Regions from separate parts of the Exiguobacterium sp. K1 genome, predicted to be linked through region 1. Evidence: riboswitches for the same ligand, from Rfam matches in the RefSeq annotation. Region 1 holds a riboswitch; the other holds the start of a gene.
The links. Region 1 has a riboswitch for S-adenosylmethionine ahead of N7U64_RS07180 (methionine ABC transporter ATP-binding protein). Riboswitches for the same ligand answer to the same signal wherever they lie in the genome.
Positions count from the first base shown of each region.

Region 2: it holds a riboswitch for S-adenosylmethionine, as region 1 does, so the genes downstream of both, N7U64_RS10920 (Na+/H+ antiporter NhaC family protein) here and N7U64_RS07180 (methionine ABC transporter ATP-binding protein) in region 1, are expected to answer to the same signal.

Region 1 covers NZ_JAOTIT010000002.1:379,139-382,317, reverse strand. The annotation lists gene N7U64_RS07185 (alpha/beta hydrolase) at 1-635, opposite strand, end outside; SAM riboswitch class I at 698-801, opposite strand; SAM riboswitch class I at 1,050-1,153, shown strand; gene N7U64_RS07180 (methionine ABC transporter ATP-binding protein) at 1,240-2,271, shown strand; gene N7U64_RS07175 (methionine ABC transporter permease) at 2,261-2,911, shown strand; gene N7U64_RS07170 (MetQ/NlpA family ABC transporter substrate-binding protein) at 2,942-3,179, shown strand, end outside.
Region 2 covers NZ_JAOTIT010000004.1:239,551-242,729, forward strand. The annotation lists gene N7U64_RS10915 (hypothetical protein) at 14-214, shown strand; gene N7U64_RS10920 (Na+/H+ antiporter NhaC family protein) at 253-1,560, opposite strand; SAM riboswitch class I at 1,639-1,742, opposite strand; gene N7U64_RS10925 (metal ABC transporter solute-binding protein, Zn/Mn family) at 1,811-2,764, opposite strand; gene N7U64_RS10930 (alpha/beta hydrolase) at 2,942-3,179, shown strand, end outside.

The DNA of each region.
Region 1 (3,179 bases):
TCCGCCGCACCGATCGTCCGGTACAAATAATCGGAACAGACCGGCGGCACGACATGATCCTCGGCAGAATATAAAATAAGTGTCGGAATTTGAATTGCCGCAAGGGCTGACCGTGTCTCCTTAATCAGTCGTAACAGTTCCGAAGCGCAGACAGCGGGGACGAAATCATAGATGATTTCAAAAGCCGACTGTTTAATATCAGGCGCACTTTCCGGCAGATAGACCGGACAATCGGTGAACGATAAGGCTTCATAGGCAGGGACGGACAAGGCGGCATTGATGGTGATGATTCCTGCGACCGGGAGACCTTCAGCGGCAAGTGACAGGGCAAGTGTTGCCCCCATCGATTGGCCGACGATGAAGACGGATTCGCATCGTCCCGCCAATTGTTCAAAGCCGTCCCGGACGCTCTGCTTCCAGTCATCGGCCGTCGCCGCTTCGAATTCTCGCAGATCCGTCCCATGCCCGTGCAGGCGTGGCGCATGGACGGAAAAACCGTGTGCGGCGAACTGTTCTCCTACAGCCCGAACACTTTGCGGCGTTGCATTAAAACCATGACAGAGCAAAATGCCGACGGATCCGCGTCCTAAGGAAAAGGCTTCGGCACCCGGTATAACAGGATAAACCATACTCATCATCTCGTCCTCCATTTCAAAAATAAAAACCCGTTTGGCTTTGGACGCAAACGAGTTTCTCGTGTGTATCATCCAAAGCAGCTGCTTTGCTGGTCGGAGCACCTTGCCGATCGGCAGGTTGCCGTGGAGTCCTAGAGCCAGGTCTCTCGTCCACTCTTGATATATCGTATAGGAATTGTCGGATTAATCATTGAGAAGATGATAGCATTGACGGAAAGGGATTGTCAAACTCTCTTTAATGGCATCAAAACTTATGCAAGGATCCGGTTTGTCCCGGGACAGCAATCGATATGGGTCATATGGTTTATTTTTGAAAATATGGTTGACCTTTAAAAGATCTTTCTGTAGTGTAAAAATTAGTTTTACGACATAAGTTCAACCGGCAACAACACACATACGAATTTCATACCGCAACACTTATCCAGAGAGGTGGAGGGACTGGCCCTACGAAACCTCGGCAACAGACTCATTATGAGCACTGTGCCAATTCCATCAGACAATTGTCTGAGAGATGAGTCGAGTGGATTCTGCCATTGTGCGGATCCAGGTCTCTTCTTGTTTCTTAAGAAGAGACCTTTTTTGTATTTTGAAGGGGGAAAAAGTGGTGATTACATTCAAAAATGTAAAAAAAATCTATGAAACAAATGATCAATCGATCGCTGCGCTGAATGGCGTGGATCTTGAAATCCGAAAAGGCGAAATCTTCGGCGTCATCGGTTTCAGCGGAGCCGGGAAAAGTTCCTTATTACGTTGCGTCAACCTGCTTGAACGGCCGACATCCGGCAGTGTGACGGTCGATGGACAAGATTTGACGACACTGTCGGCGAAGCAATTACGGGAAGCGAAGCAACACATCGGGATGATCTTTCAGCACTTCAACCTGCTGGATTCGAATACAGTGTTTGCGAATGTCGCAAAACCCCTTGTCTTAAAAGGTGTCAAAAAAGATGAGGTCCAGCGGCGGGTCACGGAACTGCTCGAGTTCGTCGACCTGGCAGATAAAGCCGATCATTATCCGGATCAGTTATCGGGCGGGCAGAAACAACGGGTCGGCATCGCCCGGGCACTCGCCACCCAGCCGTCGGTCCTGTTGTGTGACGAAGCGACTTCCGCCCTCGATCCGCAGACGACCCAACACATACTGCGTCTGCTGAAGCAAATCAATCAGGAATACGGCATCACAATTTTACTGATTACCCATGAGATGGGGGTCATCCGCGAGATTTGTGACCGGGTCGCCGTCATCGAAGCCGGTCAGCTGATTGAATCGGGGACCGTGTTCGACGTCTTCTCAAATCCGCAGACGGCGACGGCGAAAAACTTCGTCCGCTCTGTCATGCAGGATGAGATTCCGGCCTCGGTTCAAAAAGTCATCGACCAACGGGATGCCGGCCATCACATCTACAAAATCAACTTCCTCGGGGCAGGGACGGGACAACCGCTCTTATCGCAGGTCGCGAAACGCTTTGATGTCGATCTCAACATCCTGCACGGCAGCATCACGGAACTGCAAAACATCCCGTTCGGCAGTCTGCTCGTTGAACTGATTGGCGATGCGGCAGAAATCAAGCGGGCACTACAATATATCGATCAATCGGATGTCATCGTCGAGGAGGTGCTCGCAGATGCTAGTTAATTACACGGACATCTGGACTGCTTTTCTGCAGACGTTGACGATGGTCGGACTGTCATTACTCTTCTCGACATTGATTGGTTTACCACTCGGGATTCTGCTTGTCGTGACACGCAAAGGAGCGTTGCTCGAACAAATTCCGTTCTTCAATGTCTTAAGCGGCATCGTCAACATCTTCCGGTCCGTTCCGTTCATCATTCTGCTCGTGGCAATCATTCCGCTGACACGTTTGATTGTCGGCTCGTCGATCGGAACGCAGGCGGCAATCGTCCCGCTCGTCTTTTATGCGGCACCGTACATTGCCCGCCTGATTGAAAGTTCATTGCTTGAAGTCGATACCGGTGTCCTCGAGGCGGCGGAAGCGATGGGGGCAACACCGTTGCAGACGATTTTCCGTTTTCTGTTGCCGGAAGCTCTCAGCTCGCTTGTTCTGAACCTGACGATTGCGACGATCGGTTTGATCGGCGCGTCAGCGATGGCCGGGGCGATCGGCGGCGGCGGACTTGGTGACTTGGCGATTACCTACGGTTACCAACGGTTTGATACGACGGTCATGATCATCACGGTCGGAATTCTCGTCATCTTGGTTCAAGGACTACAGACGACAGGCAATCTGTTGGCACGAAAAATTCGGAGACACTAAAAAAAGAGAGAAAAAAGGGAGAGATGGATGATGAAAAAAGGTTTAGCGATTGGTGCAGCATTAACGACGGTATTGTTTGCGGGATGTGCCGCTTCCGGAGAAGAAGATCAAAAGACAGTCAAGCTCGGAGTCAGCGGTTCTGATACACAAGTCTGGGAATACGTCGCGAAAAAAGCGAAGAAAGAGGGCATCACGATTGAACTCGTCAAGTTCTCCGACTACGTCCAGCCGAACCTCGCCCTGGCGGAAGGGGAGATTGATGCGAACT
Region 2 (3,179 bases), on a different contig from region 1:
CGAGGTGTATTTTATGAAACGATCTGTTAAAAACGTACCCAAAGGTGTGTGGGCCGGCCTTGCAGCCTTGTTAGGGACACAAGCGGTATGCTTGTTCCTCGGCGCACGGAAGACGGGGCGGAATCCATGGGTCTGGGGAGGCGCAGGACTGATTCAGTTCCCGCTTCCAGCGATTGCGTACTTCATTCTCAACCGCCAAGACCGGAAAAAATAAGACAAACAGACCCGTCGCTGTTGCGACGGGTCTGTTTGTTATGAAACATTTTTTTGACGTGCGTCCGATGTTTTCCGACGCGGGAAGCCGAAAAGAATCGCGAGAGATCCGCATACGAAAAGCAGGAACGGATAAAACAGATAAGGAATCAGTTCCGGGGAAGCCGTTTTCGTTAATTCCGCTGCAATCAGCAACTGGGCGCCGTACGGGATGATTCCTTGGATACCGCAAGAGAAGATATCAAGGATACTGGCTGACTTTTTCCGGTCAATGTCATACGTATCCGCGATTTCTGCTGCCAGTGGACCGGCGACAAGAATCGAAATCGTATTGTTTGCTGTTGCGAGATTCGTCGCACTGACGAGTGCAGCCATACTGAATTCCGCACCGCGGCGTTGCGAGATTTTCCGCGTCAGCGTTTCTTTCAGATACGCGATCCCGCCGTTAAAGGTGATCAGACTGACGAGGCCACCCATCAGTAATGTCAAAATCGAGATTTCCGCCATTCCCATCAAGCCGTCAGACATCGACAGGACAAAACCGCTTAAGCCGAAACTGCCGTCAAGCATCCCGATAATTCCTGTCAGCAATGTACCGCCGACGAGGACGAGGATCACGTTGACGCCAAACAAGGCGAGTACGATGACGGACAGATACGGAATCAGTTTATAAAATTCAAACGCTTTTGCTTCGACAACATTTCCTGTACCTGAGACAAAGGCCAGGATGATGATGGTCAGAATAGCTGCCGGTAAAACGATCAGGAAGTTGGTTCTGAATTTGTCGCGCATGTTGGTTTTCTGTGTCCGGACGGCTGCAATCGTCGTATCGGAAATGAACGACAAGTTGTCGCCGAACATTGCGCCACCAACGACGGCGGCTGCCGCAACCGCGACATTGACACCGGTTGCTTCATGGATTCCAAGAGCGATCGGAGCGAGTGCCGCAATCGTACCGGTGGAAGTTCCCATCGCCATCGAGATGAAGGCGGCAATGATGAATAGTCCGCTCATCAGAAGGGACGGGGGTAAAAATGTTAATGATGCATTGACGGTCGCTTCGATTGCGCCGATTGCATCGGCCGTTCCGGAAAAGGCACCGGCAAGCAAGAAGATAAAGACCATAATCATGATGTCCGGATTTCCTGCACCTGCTGCAATCCGTTCCACTGTCTGATTGATGCCGCCCTTTGTTGTGACCGCCGCAAAAATCAAGGCAATCAAAGCCGCAATCAGAATCGGAAACTTGTAAAAGTCATCGTAAAAAATACCGGCACCGATAAAAAGAACTAAAAAGACAAGTAACGGTAGAAGTGCCCATTTATTCGGTGTAATCGTTTCGTTCATCAAACCACTCCTTTTCTACAAGTACAAAAAAAGACTCCTTCGCAAGAAAGAAGGAGGTCTTTACTGAAAAAGACGCTCTTCTTATCTCTCAAGCCGCAGCTTGCTGGATTTGGCACAGTACGATTTAATCGTCCGCTGCCGAAACATCATCGGGCCAGTCCCTCCGTCTCTCACGATAAAAAGAAGTCATTTAATTGTCTGAAATACGTTTTCTACCGTAACGTATCTTTTACTGCATGTCAACACTACTTCACTGAAGTGCTTGTTTGAGAGTCGCGACATTTTCATTCATCAAATCAAAATAGGAAGCATTTTGCTGTGCTTTCGTGACGGATTCGAGATTGTGGATCGTAATCGCTTCCGCTCCGATTTCCTGTTGAATGACGCGTGCGACTTTCGGTGAGACCGTCTCTTCGAAAGCGATATACTTCAAGTCGTGAAGTTTGGCTTCCTTGACGATTGCTGCCAGTTGCTTTTGCGAAGGCTCGTCCGACGGAGAGATGCCGGCAATCGGCAATTGTGAGAAGCCGTAGCGTTCCGCTAAATACCCGTAAGCGGCATGTGTCACGAGCAGTTCTTTTTTGGATCCGTCAGCAACAGCCTGTTGCAAGTTTTGATCAAGCTTATCGGCCTCGCCATTAAAAGCGGTGAGATTTTTCTCAAACGTTGCTTTTTTAGCAGGTACTTCTTTAGCGAGTGCCGTCGTAATGGATTGAGCCATCACTTTGGCATTGTTCGGATCGAGCCAGACATGCGGATCAAATTTGCCGTGATCATGCTCTTCTGCCGCATGGTCATCGGTATGTCCTTCATGCTCATGAAGCGTGGCATTCGCTTCGAGCAGGTCGATGCCTTTGCTCGTCTCGACGAAACGAACATCATTGCCTTTGAGACTGGCTTTGATTTTTTTTGAGTACGGCTCAAGTGTCGTACCCGTTAAAAGGAACAGATCACCTTGTGCGATTTCAGTCAGTTGTTTAGACGTCGGTTCGTACGAATGCGGATCGGCCCCCGAAGGTACGATCATCTGGACGTCGATGTCCGTGCCGCCAATTTCCCTGGCGATTGCTGCAGTGGCGAACGTTGATGTATAGACACGGAGATTTTGGTCGGCCGCATCCTGAGTGGATTCGGAAGAACCGCAGGCAGCAAGAAAAGCAGCTCCTGCAAAGGCGACCGTGAAAGCTGAAAGTAATTTTTTCATATGAATAAACCCTCCAAAAAAATATTAAAACGTAATTATTCCGATTTGAACCTTTTCACTATAACGAATCCGAAACCAAGCGTCAAGTACCAGTCAGGGAAGACGTTCGACTTCTAAATAAATCGGGTAAAAGACTAATAAGATTAGAAATCGAGAGGGAATTTCGGAGGTGATGAGGTGAAACGGGAAACCGCTTGGCTGATGGGAGGGGCAGCGATTTTAACGACGGCTGCGGCCGGAGCAAGCATCTGGAACAACTACGGTGCGTTATTACGATGGACAGAACCGGCTCTTCCGCTGTCAGAAGTCCAACTCGCGCCGCGAACGGTTGTGTATAAAACCGTTCACACCCAAGAATTGAAGCTGGATTTATACTATCCTCCAGGGGACGGTCCTTTCCCGGTCGCGATTTATG